2 regions of the Paenibacillus sp. FSL K6-1096 genome follow, and region 1 is predicted to be linked to the other one. Evidence: a T-box and tRNA genes for the amino acid it is inferred to sense, from the RefSeq annotation. Region 1 holds a T-box; the other holds one or more tRNA genes.
What was found. The T-box of region 1 lies ahead of pheS (phenylalanine--tRNA ligase subunit alpha). A T-box ahead of a tRNA ligase gene usually reads a tRNA of that ligase, here a tRNA-Phe.

Region 1 (9,678 bases):
TTTTGTGAATCCAAAGGGGTGTATCGTTGATGCATCGGAACGGGTCCATATACGGAAATAAATAAATTGCAGGCAAGATTAAGAGAGTACAGGTTAGGAGTCCTAGCAAGCAGGGGAAGAAGGAGGCAAGGATGCGTGCAGCAGCTTCCGGTCTAGTAGCGGTTACTTTTCACCAGTATATAGGACATCTCTTAAGCAGAGCAATTGCTGAAAAAAATAATAAGCCCCGTCAGCTTCCGCCTCCTGTTGTACAGGCTTAGAAGCGGATCATGGAGCCGGAATGAAAGCTTGGAAGACAGATCAGTTACAGCCGATACAAAGAACTACTATGTATACCATACTACTATGTACAAGGTATTCTGACCTTTGAGTCCTATTACCCACTTTTACTGCAAACGATACCCCTTAGGTATCAAATATGCATTAAAAATATAACCAAAAAATCCGCCAGCCCAGAGATCTGAGACTGACGGATTAAACAGCAGATTATATACTGCAGGGTACAGGAGGCGCTAATCGTTGCGCAGCGCATAGATCGGGCGCATTCTTGCAGCCTTGCTTGCAGGGATCATTCCAAACAGGACACCGATGATCAAAGAGAATGAAAAGGAGATCAGAACCATATTCCAGGAAGGCGCCACATTCAAGGTGGTATAGTTACCGACAGCCCAGCTGGCACCAAGTCCCAGTGCGACTCCGATCAGGCCTCCGGTTCCGCTTAAGACGACGGACTCGATCATGAACTGCATCATGATGTTCTTCTTTTTGGCCCCGATAGCCTTCCGGATGCCAATCTCTCTGGTCCGCTCATTGACGGAGACAATCATAATGTTCATAATCCCTATCCCGCCTACAAATAACGAAATACCGGCGATACCGCCGAGTGCCATTGAAAGTGTGGCGCTGGTTTCATTTACCGTTTCCAGCATCTCCCGGGAATCAAAGACAGAGTAGGCGTTCTCGGCTGCATTGAACTTGGCATCAAGGCTCGCCTCCAGCCTGGTCTTAACCTCATCCACATTGTCGTTAGAAGTGGTTGTGATAGTAATGGAGCGGATTCCTCTGCTCTGCAGGAACCGTTCGGCTGTAGAGATGGGGATCAGCAGCTTCTCATCGCTTGAGCCCATGCTGGTGGAGCCTTTACTCTCCAGCAGCCCGACGATCTTGAAGCTGGTGCCGTTGATCTGCACCTTTTGGCCGACAGGATTATCCGTACCGAATAGATCCTCCGCCGTATCTGATCCGATTAAAGCAACCTTTTGCCGGTATTCTGTATCCATCTCAAGCAGAAATCTTCCGGATTGCACATGGAAATCCTGGACCTCTTCGTAGGCAGGTGTAATCCCTTCTAAGGATACGGAAACGTTGTCGGTACCGTGCTTGGCGGTAACGTTCCCGCTGATTACCGGGGATACATTGTCCACCCCTTCAATCTCACCCAGGGCCAGAGCCTCCTCGTAAGTCAGAGAAGTGGTGGCTCCACGGCCCATAATGTTGACGGTCAGCTGGTTGGTTCCCAGGGAGCTTAGGGACTCTGTTATCTGTGAGGTGGTGCCCTGGCCCACAGCGACAAGTGCAATGACGGAGGAGACCCCGATAATAATGCCCAGCATGGTAAGAAAGGCTCTTACTTTACTGCTGAGGATACTTTTGAAGGCCATTTTCATACTCTGGTACAGCATCATGAGGGCACCACCTTCCGGTCCTCTACAAGATCCCCGTCTTGAATCCGGATCACCCGTTTGGCCTGCTCGGCAATCTCCAGATCATGCGTAATCAGAATAATGGTATGCCCCTGCCCGTTAAGCTCCTTGATCATATGCAGAACTTCCTTGCCTGTCTTGGAGTCCAGCGCTCCGGTCGGCTCATCGGCAAGAAGTATCGGGGGGGTTCCGGCAAGGGCGCGGGCAATAGCCACACGCTGCTGCTGGCCCCCGGACAGCTCGGAGGGACGGTGATTCATTCTGCTCTCCAGGCCTACCCGGACCAGGGCACTGCGGGCGACCTCTCTGCGCTCCCTGTGAGACATTCCACGGTAAATCAAGGGCAGCTCCACATTCTCTACGGCTGATAATTTCGGCAGCAGATTGAAGTTTTGAAAGATGAAGCCAATCTTCTCATTGCGGATCTGAGCCAGCTTGTTGTCAGACAGCCTGCGGATCTCCTGGCCGTCCAGGAAATAATCGCCTTCATTGGCCACATCGAGACAGCCGAGCATGTTCATCAGGGTGGACTTGCCTGACCCTGACGGACCGATAATCGCAACGAATTCTCCGTGATTAATGTTAAAGCTCAGGCTCTTCAGAACCGTCATCGATTCTCCGGCCATTGTGTAGCTGTGCTTCATATTCTCAACCCGGATCAGCGGCTCTGATGAGATCATCGTCCGCCACCGCCTCCGCCGAAGCCGCCGCCCCCGCCGGGGAATCCGCCCCCGCCGCCAGGAAAGCCGCCTCCACCGCCGCCGGGGAATCCGCCCATGCCGCCCATGCCGCCTTGCTGCGGAGAGACGGCATTGCCTGAAGAAGTCACGGTCGGGAGGATCACTTCATCCCCTTCACTTAGGCCGCTGACAATTTCGATGCTGCTCTCATTGTGGATACCGGTCTCTACGGCCACCCGTTTCATACCTGAGCCGAAACCCGCTCCACTTCTTTCGCTTCTTTCGCTTCTGCCTCCGGCTGCCATGCCGGGGAACTCTGCGCCAGCAGGGAACTCTGCGTCAGCAGGGAACTCTCCAGACGGAGGTTCACCACCCTGGAATTCTCTGCCGCTGGGGGCGCCTGGGCCTCTGGTACCCGCTTCATTACCGGAGGGTTCACTACCCGCTGCAGCGCCAGCAGGGGAATTGGAGCCCGGCGCATCTTTGTCCGCCCTGCCGGATTCTTCATCCCCGGTTACCGCTACATTGACAAAGGATTCCCCGTTTATCTTCGTTACAGCTTCGATGGGAACGGTCAGAATATCCTTCTTCTCTTCGATGGTAATCGCCACCTCTGCAGACATGCCGACGAGTACACCTGCTGAGTCATTTAATCCTACAGTGACGTTGAACAGGGAGACACCATTCGATGAGGTGCCTTCTTTGCCGATGTCTATAACTTTACCGGTAAAAGACTTGTCCTCAAGGGCATCCACTGTAATGGTAGAGGCTTGATTCAGCTTGATTTTGGGGATATCCAGCTCGTCTACCTGCACGGTAACGCTTAGGTTAACGTAGTCGGTCATGGTGAACAGCTCAGCACCATTCTGGGCCTGTTCACCATCCGTAATATTCACGGCAGTGATCGTCCCGTCGATAGGTGCGGTCAGCGGATCGGGCGGAGCCATATCTTCGTAGATATCAGCGATAGCTTCCTGCCCGTCCACAATATCACTATTGGCTTTATCAATGGCTTTTTTTGCGGATTCCAGCTCTTCCTCTGTAGCGTCATTCATCGCCAGCGTCTTGTAGCTCTCCTGTTTATTCTCAAGCTCTGTCTTGAGATTCTCCAATGACTTGTTGGCTTCCTTCAGCTTGTCGTCCAGATCGCCCGCAACAAATGTGATCAGCACATCGCCTTTTTTGACGACATCTCCTTTCTTAACCTTGACCTTATCGACCTTCCCGGCTTCTTTGGTACGGATGCTCTCGCTGTTGATTGCCGATACTGCACCTGAACCCGAGACACCCACCAGGATATCCCCCTTACTGGCAACCGCCGTATTCAGCGGAGCGGCAGTGATCTGCCGGTTCTGATCCGGCCAGAGCATATAGCCCGCAATCCCTGCAATAGCAACGGCAACTATAACTGAAGCGGTAATAATACTTTTCTTCTTGTTCATTGTGCGGCTCCTTCAGAATCTCCGGTATTTCCTGCTGCCGCTGCTGCGGAAGAGGAGGAGGTGGCTGCTTTGGCGGTAACCTCAAGGGCATAGGCCTGGCTGGCGATCTCCGTCCGCACTCCCTGGAATTCATCGTAGAATTTAAGGGCATAGGTGCCGGAGCTGAGATTTTTGAACAGAACGCTGGATAGAGTCGTTGAATAAGAGTTGTTTGTTCCCAAGGTCAGGTCGGTTCCCAGCGTCAGTGTTTTCTCGTGAGACTTTCCGTAAGGATCGATTACCTGAAGAATGAGCTTATGCTGGTAAGCGCCTGTCTGATAGGTAGTATCCTGATTGAGATTGTAGTTGAACGTCACAGCAATGCTGCTTGCGCCCTTGGTAAGCTCCCCTATAGAGCTGGTAACTTCCAGTGTGTAAGGGAAAAGTGGAACCGAAGCCAGATTGGTCAAAGGCGTAACCTCTGCCGGAGTCAGTGTCAGCGCTGCTGTATTCACGTATCCTGTCGCTGCCGTTCCGGCGGTAGTCAGCTTGCCATCGGCAATAGCCTGGCTGATATACAGCTGCAGACCTGCGGTGTCCAGATTGGCCGGGACTTTCGCCCAGAAGGTAACCAGTGTTTTGCCCCCAGGGCTGGTCGACAGCTCAGACTGGTTGACTGTAGCTTCAAAATATTGCCCGTCAGCAGTCCTGAACTGTGCGTACAGACGGGCCAGATCGGTCTGCCGGACTTCTTCGCTGTTCATTTCCACTTCACTGTACACCAGGTTCGAGCCGGTTCCTGTATACAGGAGGGTGGACCGTTCCTTCACGGTGGCTTTTTTGCCGGTGGAATTGATCTTGAAGGCTTCTCCTGCAGCCAGCGGAGCTACACTCTTAATGGCACTGTCGCTTGTGCTGAGAGAGAGGAACTGCGACACCTCTGTACCCTTAGTCTCCTGGAGAATGAGCTTGATTTGTCTGACATCCAGGGTGTAGGGAATACGGCCTTGAACCGTGATCTGAGTGCTGGCACCAGGGGCAAGCACCGAAGAGCTGTTGTCCGTATAAGTCTGCGAAGAGGAGCTGAGATCCTGCTGATCCGCCAGGAGTACGCCGGTAAGAGCAGGTAAGGTAATAGATTTGGACGTTGCATTGCGTATCGTCAGTTTGGCCTGTACCAGATCCTCGCTGCTCCAAGGCAGACGCAGCAGGGAGTCCAGCGAGACCGCGAAGGTGCCGTAGGTATTGGTTACGCTGGTCTCAGAGGCGAGATGAATCTGGCTCTCCGGCGTATACGGGATGCGGAAATAGGCCACAGGCAGCGTTATTTTATCCTCGCTGGCTGCAGGAGCAATCATTTGCAGCTCCAGCGAATTCTGAGCCAGCTCCAGCGGAACATTAGCGCTCAGCTCAATCAGCTTCTCTTCCAGCGGCTTCAGGGTCAGGCTGTCGAAGGCTGTGGCCGTTACCGGGAAGCTGTAGCCTTCCGCCGATTTGACATTAAGCTCATAAGCAGGCAAAGTGACCGCTTTGCTGCCGGCATTCTTCACCCGGAGCTGATAGCTCCAGACGCCATTTCCGTTATCCGCGTGTACATTAGCCTTCAGCAGCTGCATATCCACATTGTTGCTGCCTATGGAGATCTTCCTGGTGTAGCCCGCCGCTACGGTGAAGTCTGCGGTTACGGCAGCCGGAAGTGCATAGGAAGAGACGGGCAAGTACAGCTTGAGTCCCTCATCCAGCTTGGCGATCTGCAGCGTCAGCTTGCTGACATTCATGTAGGAAGGGATCTCGGTCATATAATAGAGAGTCTTCTTCTCCTGAGGCTGGAGCTTGAATTCGGAGCTGCTGTCATCCAGTGTAAGCGTGAAGACTGAGCCGCCCGAGGATTTCAGGTACAAGGCATAGCCCGGATCTGTAAGCACTTTGGTCCCCAGATTGGTTACAGTAAGCCCGACCTTGGCATAGACTTTGCCGTTATATTTGTAGATTTGCACGGATTCTGCTTTGGTGCCGGCGGTAATGCCGCCGAGTTCAACCTTCCGGGTCTCCCCTATAAGAGAGGATAATGAATAATTAGAAGGAAGCGTGAACGTGCCTATGCGCTGTTCATAATTAGCGGCGCTGAAATTCCAGCCGTATATGTTGATTTTGAGTCCTTTGACTGAAGCGGCAGTGCCAATATTGGCATAGTATGTAAGGCTGATGCTCTGCTTGGCAGGGATTTTCTTGACAGCATTGTCTGCGCTGACCGGTTTTCCCTTGATGATGCTGCCGCCCGCAGTTACAATTTTGGAGAAATAGTCGGCCAGATTGACGCTGCTGCCGGCATTGTTAGTATAGGTAAGCGTGTAGGTGAGAATATTGCCGCCGGTTTGGCTCTGAATCCCCACATGGCTCAGCTTCACCTGAAGCGCGGTGCCGAGCTTGAGCGCGCTTTGACCGTTAAATGTAGAGACTTCCGTGACCGTGCTTGCGGCGGCAGCCTTTGAACCGGATGAAGCGGCATATGCTGCGGTTCCCGGGCTCCCTACGGTTTGAGTTGCGGCAATTGTGCTAAGCAGCAGCAGAACAAATGCCTTTTTTCGTGTGAGCATGAAATGTCCTCCCTTTATACAAGTCTGTATTCACCTAAAGCGGCCACCTTCCACGGAAGGACAGCCAGATGATCTCATAAGGCAAAATATCAATGTTGACTGAATGTCCGCTGAAAAAATGGCCTTCAAACCGCGCTGAAGCTTAAAGAAAGCTTAAAAGAAGATAAAAAATAAGCAAAATTTGCCCGGCTTGTCAAATTCGCTGTTTTTGCTTATAATAGATGGGCATATCTTCCCAAGTGGAGGATCGAAGTGCAGAGGATATAATCCGCATAAATGCATTGATGGAGAAGAGTACGCAGTGCCTGGCTTACAGGGAGGAAGCGCCGCAGATTGAGAGCGTTTCTAAGAGAGCAGAGCTGCCGAAGTTCACTCCGGAGCAGTTCCCTGAAATTGGCCAAGAGCTTCCTTGGCAGGATAGTAGGGGAGACCGGCCGCAGACCGTTATATCTGCATAGAGTGAGACAGGTCTTGGCCGCACCGGAAGAGGGAATAGTACTCTTAAGGGAAGCATCCGGCCGTCTAACAAGGGTGGTACCACGGTCTTTTCGTCCCTTACCGGGAGGAAAGGCCTTTTTTGTGTTGCACAATACGAGATTTGAGGGGGCAGTACCATTGATGAAGGAGAAATTGGAAGCATTGAAGGCTGAGGCGCTGGCGAAGCTGGAGGCGGTAACCGATCCGCAGCTGCTGAATGACTTGCGTGTCAAATACCTTGGCAAAAAAGGCGAGCTGACCGAGGTTCTGCGCGGAATGGGCGGGCTGAGCGCGGAGGAGCGTCCCGTAATCGGACAGGTGGCGAACCTGGTGCGCAGCGCCATTGAGGAGGTTATCGGCACGAAGCAGGAGTTCTTCCAGCAGGAGGAGACCCGCAGCCGTCTGAACGCCGAGAAGGTGGATGTGACGCTGCCGGGCCGCGGCCTGCCGCAGGGCGGAATTCATCCGCTGAGCCGGGTGCTTCAGGAGGTCGAGGATATCTTCATCGGCATGGGCTTCCGGATCGCTGAGGGCCCTGAGGTGGAGACGGACTATTACAACTTCGAGGCGCTGAATCTGCCGAAGAACCATCCGGCCCGGGATATGCAGGATTCCTTCTATATAACGGATGATATTCTGATGCGGACCCAGACGTCGCCGGTGCAGGTGCGCACCATGCAGGCAGCGAACGGAGAATCTCCGGTCAAAATCATCTGTCCCGGCAAGGTCTTCCGCCGCGACGACGACGATGCGACCCACTCCTTCCAGTTCCATCAGATTGAAGGCCTGGTCATCGGCCGCAATATCCGCATGAGCGACCTGAAGGGCACGCTGCAGCAGTTCACCAAGGAGATGTTCGGACCGGCAGCGGGAATCCGTCTGCGTCCAAGCTTCTTCCCGTTCACCGAGCCGAGCGTTGAGGTCGATGTGAACTGCTTCAAATGCGGCGGCAGCGGCTGCCGTCTCTGCAAGCAGAGCGGCTGGCTGGAGATTCTGGGCGCCGGTATGGTGCACCCGAACGTGCTGCGGATGGGCGGCTACGACCCGGAGGTCTACAGCGGCTTCGCCTTCGGCATGGGCGTGGAGCGGATTGCGATGCTGAAGTACGGCATCGACGACATCCGCAACTTCTACACGAATGATATGGGTTTTGTGCAGCAGTTCAAGGGGATTTAGGGATTTGGCGGGGGTGTGCGGGGCGCGTTGGACAGGAAGGGTGCAGCGGATTTTGAGTTACTGTTTCTTTAACTGTTAAGAATGCACCGGAGGGGAATTTTGGAACTGGAGGAGCGGAAGCGTCCGCCTTTGGATTTGAATTTCTACCGCGGGAAGCGGTTCTAATCAGGAAATTCAAATACAACAGCGGCCGGAAGTCCAAACATTCCTTGCAGGTGCGCTATTAACAGGAATTGTGAAGCAGGAAGGAAAGATCACGCAGCAGCTTCCGAAAAAGGGCCCCAGCACAACCGGCATGGAGATAAATACATCTGAACCAAAAGGAAGTGTGCGATTATGAAAGTATCAACCGCCTGGCTGGCCGATTATATATCGCTGGAAGGGGTGACCGCGGGTGAGCTGGCGGACAAAATCACCACCGCCGGCATCGAGATTGACGGAGTAGAACCGCGCAACAAAGGAATATCCGGGATCGTAACCGGCTATGTGAAATCCAAAGAAAAGCACCCGGATGCCGATAAGCTGAACATCTGTATCGTGGATGCGGGCCAGGGCGAGGACCTGCAGATCGTCTGCGGAGCGAAGAATGTCGCAGCGGGCCAGAAGGTGCCGGTCGCGCTGGTAGGCGCCAAGCTGCCGGGCCTGGAGATCAAAAAAGCCAAGCTGCGCGGCGTGCTGTCGCAAGGCATGATCTGTTCGGCCAAAGAGCTGGGCCTGAACGACAAGCTGCTGCCCAAGGAGCTGCAGGAGGGCATCCTTGTACTGCCTGAGCAGACTGAGGTCGGCCAGGATATTCTCAAGGTGCTGGGGCTGAATGATGAGGTGCTTGATTTCGATCTGACGCCGAACCGTTCCGATTGCCTCAGCATGATCGGCGCCGCTTACGAGGTTAGCGCGGTGCTGGGCCGTGACCTGAAGCTGGCCGATCCGGCGGCAGAGCTGGTGGAGACCGGCGGGAAGGCTGCTGACTCCATTGCGGTTAGCGTAGAGGATGAAGCTTTTTGCAGCCATTATGCCGTGCGTTATATCACCGGTGTGAAGGTCGCTCCATCCCCGCTTTGGATGCAGAACCGCCTGATGGCAGCCGGGGTGCGCCCGATCAACAACATCGTGGATATTACCAACTATGTGATGCTGGAATACGGTCAGCCGCTGCACGCTTTTGACGGAGGAGAATTGCAGGGCGGAACCATCGGTGTGCGCTTCGCCCGTGAAGGCGAGCTGCTGACCACCCTTGACGGGCAGGAACGCAAGCTTGAGCCGCAGATGCTGGTCATTGCCGACGGCTCGGGAGCCATCGGGCTGGCTGGAGTGATGGGCGGACTGTCAACGGAGGTTACGGAGAACACGGTCAGCATCGTATTGGAATCGGCCAAGTTCGACGGCGGAACCGTCCGCAAGACCTCGCGCCAGCTCGGCCTGCGCTCCGAGGCTTCCCAGCGCTTCGAGAAGGAAGTGGACCCGAATGCGGTAATTCCTGCGCTGAACCGCGCTGCCGCTCTGATGGCCCGGTATGCCGGCGGAGCCGTGCATGAAGGCATTGTCCAGGCTGGCGGCGCTCCCGTAGCGGAGAAGGTGATTACGCTGTCGCTGGAGAAGCTGAACCGTTATCTCGGCACGGAGC
Region 2 (9,678 bases), 3.0 Mb from region 1:
TTATGGATTTCTACTCCATGAAGCAGTATCAATTACTAAAACCTGAATATCTGCAGATCATAGACAATTCCAACATGGAAAAGAAGATCGTTAACATTTTGCAAGCCATTTCATAAATAATGAGCACAAATCCGCTTCCGATGTGGACTCATGAAATCAAAAAAGCGATAGTCATGGACAAGAAATAAAGTCCCAGACTTTCGCTTTTTTTTGAACGAAATCATAAAAGTTATTCGTCGTACCCTAGAATCATTTGGTCCAGCGTGGTGCCTGCAAGCACCATGGGGTACACATTCTCATTAGTCGGGATGACGAACTCGACGAGCACTGGTCCTGGCGTCCGCAGCGCTTCTAACCAGACCTTGGAGGCTTCCTCCTTGTTCGTTGCCCTTAATCCCTTGATCCCATATGCTTCCGCCAGCTTGACAAAGTCCGGACTGCCGGATAGGTCGATCTGGCTGTAGCGTCGCTCGTACATCAGCTCCTGCTGCTGCTTAACCATGCCAAGCACCTGGTTGTTCAAGACCACGATTTTGACCGGAATCTGATGAATCGCGCAAATCGCCATTTCCTGCGCGCACATCTGCATGCCTCCGTCGCCGTTGATCGAGACGACGAGCCGATCCGGATTTCCGGCTTTAGCACCAATCGCGGCCGGAAGGCCGAAGCCCATCGTGCCAAGACCGCCCGATGTGACGAGCGAGCGAGGATGCTTGAAGCGGTAAAACTGCGCAGTCCACATTTGGTGCTGGCCTACATCGGTGGTGATGATCGCATTCCCTTGCGTCGTTTCGCTAATCATCTTAAGCACATATTGCGGTTTAATTACGGTATCCGAATCAGTATACCGAAACGGATGCTGCATTCTATACTGTTGAAGCTGCTCAAGCCAGGTACCTGTCTGAGCTGCTTGCGCTTTTGTGTTCGCATAAGCGAGCACGTTATTAATATCACCAATGCATGCGAGGTCTGTCTTCACGTTCTTGCCGATTTCCGCCGGATCAATATCGATATGGGCGATACGTTTGGCATGAGGCGCAAATCCGTCCAATTTCATCGTAACCCGGTCATCAAAACGCGAGCCGATCGAAATAATGAGATCTGCATTCTGTACCGCCATATTGGCCTCATATACACCATGATGTCCAAGCATGCCCAGCCACATCTCGTCATCACTGGGAAACCCGCCGAGGCCAAGCAGAGTTGTCGCGACCGGAATCCGGGTAGTATGGACGAATTGGATCAGCTCCTGCGAGGAGTTTGAATAGACTACGCCGCCGCCCGCGATAATAACCGGCTTGTGCGCTTCTGCAATCGCCTGAAGCAGCGCATCTATTTCCGCCGGATTAATTTCCGGGGCTCCATGGTATCCGCGCAACTGAACCGTATCTGCTGGATGATATGCCATCTGCTGGTTGCTAACGTCTTTTGGGATATCGATCAAGACAGGACCTTTGCGGCCCGTATTCGCGATGTAGAAGGCTTCATGAAGGATGCGGGGAAGATCGTGTACATCCCGAACCATGTAACTGTGCTTCGTTATGGGCATGGTTATGCTAATAATATCCGCTTCCTGAAAAGCATCCGTGCCTATTACGGACCTTGATACGTTCCCCGTTATGAGCACTAATGGCACCGAATCCATATGGGCAGTTGCGATGCCGGTCACCAAATTTGTTGCTCCTGGACCCGATGTCGCGATGCATACCCCTACCTTCCCCGTCGACCTGGCATAACCATCCGCCGCATGGACTGCGCCTTGTTCGTGCCGGGTCAAGATATGCTTGAAATTCGGCTGATGTACCATCGCGTCATAAATATAGAGCACATTTCCGCCAGGATAACCGAATACGCACTCTACGCCTTCCTGCAGCAAGCCGCGCAAAAGCACCTCCGAACCGGTGATATATTCCTCTGATGGCATGGTTGTTTCATTCGTCATTCCTAATTGCTGTTCCATGGGGCAGCCTCCTTTGCAAAATAAACCCCCTCTCCTCCTGAGCAAACTGACAGCCGTCAGCTCATACAGGGACGAAAGGGGATTGTTTCGCGGTACCACCCAGGTTCGCTGCCACCCTCGCGGATGCAGCCTCATGAGGTAAGGCTGATGCCTTACCTGCTGTGCGTTAACGAGCACCACTTCGGTTAAGCCTACTTGCGGGCACGGAAAGAGAGCAGCCGCGCTATCGGTTAACAGCTCCGAGACGACACCATGCAAAGGGTTATGGCAAAGGTTCCAGCGTTTCCTCTGCTCTCTGGGCATAACCGCCCTTGCCGGCTTTCTCTTCATCGCCTGTTGGTATTAAATAAATAACCCCTTCCCTCCCAAGGCTCGAAGCTGCTGCTTGAAGCCTTGGGACGAAAGGGGTTGTTCGTGGTACCACCCAGGTTTACTGCAATCTCGCAATTGCAGTCTCATGAGGTACAGCCGATGCTATACCTTCAGCATGTTAACGGATGCCAGGCCGGTTGGTCCTACTTACGGGCGTGCAATCACGTTTACCGCGTTCGGTCAACAGCTCGGAGACGACACTATACTTGCGTTACGACGGAGGTTTCAGCAATCCCTCCGCTCTCTGGACATAAACGCTATGGCATAGCCTTCTCTTCTTCGCTAAATTTGTATTTTTCTGATAGTAGCACAGACTCGGCTTTTTTTCAATCAATACCGGCAGCTCTTAAGTGCCCATAGGCAACGATTCTGCTAAACTGAGATGAAACTTTATCTGCAGGAAGGGGCTCATCGCTTTTAAGCCACCAAATCACAATTCCCATGAAAGCCGATCCGAGGAATTCGATCAGCAACTCCTTGGATATCTCTGATGAGGAGTTTTCCTGGGCAGGCTTCCACCCCTCTATTAATTTACCCTTAATGATATTCTCCATTTTCGCTCGAAACGGATAGATTCGATTTTCATCAATCAACATGGAACGGTAAAAGCTCATATTTTGAGAAATATGCTCCAGTACAGTCTGCATGACTGTCTCAAGCAGAGAAATACTGAAAGGAATCATGCTGATCGGACAAAGAACGACTGCCTCCTTTAAATCGCTTAACAATTCATTCATACATGTATCTAATAAATCAGGCTTGTTTTGGTAGTGAAGATAAAATGTATTCCGATTGATCATCGCCCGGTCGGCAATATCCTGGATCGTTATCGCCTCATATCCTTTTTCCTGAATAAGCTCATCAAACGCCTTTCGAATCGATTGCTTCGTGCGCAGTATTCTTAAGTCGGTTTTTTTGTTCATTGTGTCCTTGCCTCCTCAATTTATTTAGCGCCATTAAGCGACAAAGCTAGTATGAGTTGTCCATTATACTTCAAAATTAAAAATATTGAATATTGAGCGTTATATTAACCTTTATTATAATGAGCACAAGATAAATAAACAACGACTGTTCATTATTTATCCGAATGACTAAATAACTCTAAGGAGGATTCACCAATGACATTCAACTATCAAAATGAGCTTGTACATAAGGCAATCGCCGTGCTGGAAAGTTTTGAGAGCGGCAATCCCGAAGCGATTAGGGCTAACGTTCACCCTGATCAATATATTCAGCACAACCAGGCCTTACTCGATGGCCGGGAAAACATGCTTGGTGCTCTTGATCATTTAAAGGACATGGGCACAAAGGTAAACATTAAGCGGGCGTTAGTTGATGGAAATGTTGTGGCTCTTCATTCGGTATATCATTTTCACGGCCCTAAAATCGTATTTGATATCTTCCGGTTTGAGAATGGACTAATCGTTGAACATTGGGACAATTTACAAGAGATGGTGGAAAAGACTCCAAGCAATCATACGATGATTGACGGCCCGGTTACGATTAAGGATATCGGCAAGACGGAGGCCAACAAAGCATTTGTCAAAAGCTATGTGGAAAACATCCTGCTCGGGAAGAACCCAGAGCTGCTTGCCTCTTACTTTGATGGAGATACCTACATTCAGCATAGTCCACATATTGCAGACGGCCTCTCTGGCCTTCACGCTGCTTTGCAGGCTATGAAGGAGAAAAAAGTTGAATTTCAATATACTCATATCCATCAGATCATCGGGCAAGGCGATTTTGTTCTTACCGTGAGTGAGGGTCTATTTGATGGCCAGCCTACTGCTTTCTATGATCTGTTCCGCGTACAGGATGGAAAGATCGCTGAACATTGGGACGTAATCGAGGCCATTCTGCCGGAAGAAAAGCGAAAAAATACGAACAATCGATTTTGAAGTTTGTAATAGCTAAATCGCAAAAAGACATCGCCGAATTTAATTTCAGTGGTGTCTTTCGCTTCACGAATGTAACGAGAGGAAGAAAATGATGAGAATAGTAACACAAAAAATGACGTGGCTTGGATTAGTGCTTGTTCTGATCGTGTTGACTGTATTCGGGGGAGCGATAATGGGATCAGTGCTAGGATCGAAGCCAAAAGAGCTCCCGGTGGCCCTCGTTATCCTTGACCGGCCGGCAGAGCTGGCGGCTGGAGGAACGTTTGCGGTAGGGGAAATGATCCGGAAAAAGCTGGTCTCAGACCCGGCAATGCCATTCGTCTGGCATGTCGTAAATTCCGAGGAAAAGGCCAGGGAAGGATTGGATAAACGCGAATATTACGGAGCGATGGTCATTCCGGCGGATCTGAGCAGCAGCTTACTCTCATTAGCAACTCACTCGCCGGTTCCCGCTAATGTAAAAATCATCTTTAACGAGGGTATGAACACCCAAGCCACGATGGTCATAAGACAAGCAATGGGGCAAGCGATGAAAATGATCAGCGGGGAACTGTTACAACAGCTCCTTGAGCAGATCGGACAGCAAACAGAGCAGATTCCGGTTGAAACAGCTAAAGCTTTAATGACACCGGTGAACATTCAGGAAGAAGTCGTGCATCCTCCCGGGGTGAATAGTGCGTCAGGGAATGCGCCAGGTTTGTTGACCCAGACCATATGGATCGGCAGCATGGTGACCGGTATAATCTTGTTTCTGGCTGGCCAGAAGGCGGTTGCTGCGGGTTCAAGGAGATGGACAGTCAGCGCGCTGCAGGCTATCGGGGGACTTGTGATCGTCGGCCTAGCCTCTTGCTTTACCGTATGGATGGCTGCATCTTGGTACGGCATGGAACTGGTGAACGCGAAGGAGACGTGGTTATTCCTTTGGTTGGCCGGATCGGCCTTCTTCTTGTTACAATCTTCCTTGCTGAATTGGATCGGAATCCGTGGAATACCGCTGCTCGTACTGCTGATGTTCTTCTCTATGCCGCTGCTGAACATGGCTCCAGAGTTCTTGTCAGAGACGACCCGTGATTGGATCTATTCGTGGACGCCACTGCGGTTCGCGGCAGGAGGACTTCGGGAAGTGATGTATTTCGGAGGGCTGGATGCGGTCGGCTCAAACGCCTTCGTTTTGTGGGGCGTCGCCGTGGGATTTTTGGCCCTGCTGCTCGCTTCCGGATTTAAGGCCGGTCGAGCGGCATAGGCGTCCCCTACTTCTGTTACCGGTGTAATAAATATAAGAACAGCCCATTAGATTTTCCATCTAAAGGGCTGTTCTTATTAATAAATGATACCGGCGAGAGGACTCGAACCTCCACGGTTTCCCACTCGATTTTGAGTCGAGCGCGTCTGCCATTCCGCCACGCCGGCATATATAAGTGAAACAAAAAAATAATGGAGGTGCCACCCAGATTTGAACTGGGGATAAAGCTTTTGCAGAGCTTTGCCTTACCACTTGGCTATGGCACCGAAAGAAATGGAGCGGACGACGGGAATCGAACCCGCGACCCTCGCCTTGGCAAGGCGATGCTCTACCGCTGAGCCACGTCCGCATATAATGGCTGGGGATATAGGAATCGAACCTATGAATGACGGAGTCAAAGTCCGTTGCCTTACCGCTTGGCTAATCCCCAAAATTTGCTTTGAAATAAATGGGGCGACTGATGGGTCTCGAACCCACGAATGCCGGAACCACAATCCGGTGCGTTAACCCCTTCGCCACAGTCGCCATATGAAGTTGTTGCAATACCTTAACATTCTTATAAAAGAAATGGGGCGGCCGATGGGTCTCGAACCCACGAATGCCGGAACCACAATCCGGTGCGTTAACCCCTTCGCCACGGCCGCCATGTGATTCTTTTATAGGATATTAAATTGGCAGGGGCAGCAGGAATTGAACCCACACCAACGGTTTTGGAGACCGTTGTTCTACCTTTAAACTATGCCCCTAAAAAATGGTGGAGGCTGATGGATTCGAACCACCGAACACGTACGTGAGCAGATTTACAGTCTGATGCGTTTGGCCACTTCGCTAAGCCTCCACGGATGGTGCCGGCGAGAGGACTTGAACCCCCAACCTACTGATTACAAGTCAGTTGCTCTACCAATTGAGCTACACCGGCATATTAAATTGTATGGTGGCGCGGGAGGGAATCGAACCCCCGACACAAGGATTTTCAGTCCTTTGCTCTACCGACTGAGCTACCGAGCCATAAAAGTGATTCTTTCAAGATGATTAATTCTCATCCCTGAAGCAATTAAGAATGGCGGAACCGACGGGATTCGAACCCGCGATCTCCTGCGTGACAGGCAGGCATGTTAGGCCAACTACACCACGGTTCCAAAGTAAAAGGTTAATTGCGGGGGCAGGATTTGAACCTGCGGCCTTCGGGTTATGAGCCCGACGAGCTACCGGGCTGCTCCACCCCGCGTCATTAGTAAAAATCTATTTAATTATAGATGGTGGAGGCTGAGGGGTTCGAACCCCCGACCCTCTGCTTGTAAGGCAGATGCTCTCCCAGCTGAGCTAAGCCTCCAAATGAGAACCGTATGATGATATTGGTGACCCGTATGGGATTCGAACCCATGTTACCTCCGTGAAAGGGAGGTGTCTTAACCCCTTGACCAACGGGCCATGCTGTGGAACATAATGAAGTACTGCTACGGAGAGAGAGGGATTCGAACCCTCGAGACGCTTGTGGCGCCTACACGATTTCCAATCGTGCTCCTTCGGCCAAACTCGGACACCTCTCCATATGGCTCCCCGAACAGGACTCGAACCTGTGACAACTCGATTAACAGTCGAGTGCTCTACCAACTGAGCTATCAGGGAATATACATATCAGGTCTTGATCACCTGAAAACTGAATCCGAAACGAATTTGTGTGTTAGTTTATTGGATAAGCCCTCGACCGATTAGTATTGGTCAGCTCCATGCATTGCTGCACTTCCACCTCCAACCTATCTACCTCGTCGTCTTCAAGGGGTCTTACATACTGGGAAATCTCATCTTGAGGGGGGCTTCACGCTTAGATGCTTTCAGCGCTTATCCCGTCCGTACGTAGCTACCCAGCCATGCTCCTGGCGGAACAACTGGTGCACCAGCGGTACGTCCATCCCGGTCCTCTCGTACTAAGGACAGCTCCTCTCAAATTTCCTGCGCCCACGACAGATAGGGACCGAACTGTCTCACGACGTTCTGAACCCAGCTCGCGTACCGCTTTAATGGGCGAACAGCCCAACCCTTGGGACCTACTTCAGCCCCAGGATGCGATGAGCCGACATCGAGGTGCCAAACCTCCCCGTCGATGTGGACTCTTGGGGGAGATAAGCCTGTTATCCCCAGGGTAGCTTTTATCCGTTGAGCGATGGCCCTTCCATGCGGTACCACCGGATCACTAAGTCCGACTTTCGTCCCTGCTCGACTTGTAGGTCTCGCAGTCAAGCTCCCTTCTGCCTTTGCACTCTTCGAATGATTTCCAACCATTCTGAGGGAACCTTTGAACGCCTCCGTTACTCTTTAGGAGGCGACCGCCCCAGTCAAACTGCCCGCCTGACACGGTCCCCGTACCCGCTGAGGGTACCAGGTTAGAACCTAGATACGATCAGGGTGGTATCCCAACGGCGCCTCCAGCGAAGCTTGCGCTCCGCCTTCCACGGCTCCCACCTATCCTGTACAGATCGTACCCAAATTCAATATCAAGCTGCAGTAAAGCTCCATGGGGTCTTTCCGTCTTGTCGCGGGTAACCTGCATCTTCACAGGTATTAAAATTTCACCGGATCTCTCGTTGAGACAGCGCCCAAGTCGTTACGCCATTCGTGCGGGTCAGAATTTACCTGACAAGGAATTTCGCTACCTTAGGACCGTTATAGTTACGGCCGCCGTTTACTGGGGCTTCGGTTCATAGCTTCGGGTTACCCCTAACCACTCCCCTTAACCTTCCAGCACCGGGCAGGCGTCAGCCCGTATACTTCGCCTTGCGGCTTCGCACAGACCTGTGTTTTTGCTAAACAGTCGCTTGGGCCTTTTCACTGCGGCCCCCTCGGGCTATTCACCCTACCGAGGCACCCCTTCTCCCGAAGTTACGGGGTCATTTTGCCGAGTTCCTTAACGAGAGTTCTTCCGCGCGCCTTAGAATTCTCTTCTCGCCTACCTGTGTCGGTTTGCGGTACGGGCACCTTCTCCTGGCTAGAGGCTTTTCTTGGCAGTGTGAGATCATGACCTTCGCTACTGTAATTTTCGCTCCCCATCACAGCCCAGCCTTAACAGTGTGCGGATTTGCCTGCACACCAGCCTCACTGCTTAGACGGACATCCATCAGTCCGCGTCACTACCCTCCTGCGTCACCCCATCGCTCATAGCGGATTACGGTGGTACAGTAATTTCAAACTGTTGTCCTTCGACTACGCCTGTCGGCCTCGCCTTAGGTCCCGACTTACCCTGAGCGGACGAGCCTTCCTCAGGAAACCTTGGGCTTTCGGCGGATCAGATTCTCACTGATCTTTTCGTTACTCATACCGGCATTCTCACTTGTATGCTGTCCAGCGCTCCTTACGGTACACCTTCAACCCACATACAACGCTCCCCTACCCCTGATGCAAAGCATCAAGCCATAGCTTCGGTGGTGTGTTTAGCCCCGTTACATTTTCGGCGCAGAGTCACTCGACCAGTGAGCTATTACGCACTCTTTCAATGGTGGCTGCTTCTAAGCCAACATCCTGGTTGTCTGTGCAACTCCACATCCTTTCCCACTTAACACACACTTGGGGACCTTAGCTGATGGTCTGGGCTGTTTCCCTTTTGACAATGGATCTTAGCACTCACTGTCTGACTCCCGGCAAGAAGTAAGTGGCATTCGGAGTTTGACTGAGCTTGGTAACCCTTGCGGGCCCCGCACCCAATCAGTGCTCTACCTCCACCACTCCATTCACCGAGGCTAGCCCTAAAGCTATTTCGGGGAGAACCAGCTATCTCCGAGTTCGATTGGAATTTCTCCGCTACCCCCACCTCATCCCCGCACTTTTCAACGTACGTGGGTTCGGGCCTCCAGTGCGTGTTACCGCACCTTCACCCTGGACAGGGGTAGATCACACGGTTTCGGGTCTACGCCCACATACTCAGTCGCCCTATTCAGACTCGCTTTCGCTGCGGCTCCGGCTTCTCACCTTAACCTTGCATGTTGAACGTAACTCGCCGGTTCATTCTACAAAAGGCACGCCATCATCCATATAGAGGACTCTGACTTTTTGTAAGCACACGGTTTCAGGTTCTATTTCACTCCCCTTCCGGGGTGCTTTTCACCTTTCCCTCACGGTACTGATTCACTATCGGTCGCCAGGTAGTATTTAGCCTTAGCAGATGGTCCTGCCAGATTCATACGGGGTTTCACGTGCCCCGCACTACTCGG

Region 2: it has a tRNA-Phe gene. The T-box ahead of pheS (phenylalanine--tRNA ligase subunit alpha) is inferred to sense a tRNA for this amino acid. The anticodon was not compared.

What each region holds. Positions count from the first base shown of each region.
Region 1 covers NZ_CP150274.1:5,609,949-5,619,626, forward strand. Annotated here, with positions in the region: gene MHI24_RS24805 (ABC transporter permease) at 513-1,685, opposite strand; gene MHI24_RS24810 (ABC transporter ATP-binding protein) at 1,682-2,383, opposite strand; gene MHI24_RS24815 (efflux RND transporter periplasmic adaptor subunit) at 2,380-3,825, opposite strand; gene MHI24_RS24820 (hypothetical protein) at 3,822-6,401, opposite strand; T-box leader at 6,674-6,960, shown strand; gene pheS (phenylalanine--tRNA ligase subunit alpha) at 7,020-8,054, shown strand; gene pheT (phenylalanine--tRNA ligase subunit beta) at 8,391-9,678, shown strand, end outside.
Region 2 covers NZ_CP150274.1:2,633,109-2,642,786, forward strand. Annotated here, with positions in the region: gene MHI24_RS11515 (TetR/AcrR family transcriptional regulator) at 1-116, shown strand, start outside; gene ilvB (biosynthetic-type acetolactate synthase large subunit) at 230-1,960, opposite strand; gene MHI24_RS11525 (TetR/AcrR family transcriptional regulator) at 2,659-3,255, opposite strand; gene MHI24_RS11530 (nuclear transport factor 2 family protein) at 3,451-4,230, shown strand; gene MHI24_RS11535 (ABC transporter permease) at 4,322-5,473, shown strand; tRNA gene MHI24_RS11540 (tRNA-Leu) at 5,562-5,640, opposite strand; tRNA gene MHI24_RS11545 (tRNA-Cys) at 5,666-5,739, opposite strand; tRNA gene MHI24_RS11550 (tRNA-Gly) at 5,748-5,822, opposite strand; tRNA gene MHI24_RS11555 (tRNA-Gln) at 5,829-5,903, opposite strand; tRNA gene MHI24_RS11560 (tRNA-His) at 5,923-5,998, opposite strand; tRNA gene MHI24_RS11565 (tRNA-His) at 6,042-6,117, opposite strand; tRNA gene MHI24_RS11570 (tRNA-Trp) at 6,146-6,219, opposite strand; tRNA gene MHI24_RS11575 (tRNA-Tyr) at 6,226-6,311, opposite strand; tRNA gene MHI24_RS11580 (tRNA-Thr) at 6,317-6,392, opposite strand; tRNA gene MHI24_RS11585 (tRNA-Phe) at 6,406-6,481, opposite strand; tRNA gene MHI24_RS11590 (tRNA-Asp) at 6,535-6,612, opposite strand; tRNA gene MHI24_RS11595 (tRNA-Met) at 6,628-6,701, opposite strand; tRNA gene MHI24_RS11600 (tRNA-Val) at 6,731-6,806, opposite strand; tRNA gene MHI24_RS11605 (tRNA-Glu) at 6,830-6,904, opposite strand; tRNA gene MHI24_RS11610 (tRNA-Ser) at 6,934-7,023, opposite strand; tRNA gene MHI24_RS11615 (tRNA-Asn) at 7,027-7,102, opposite strand; rRNA gene MHI24_RS11620 (23S ribosomal RNA) at 7,166-9,678, opposite strand, start outside.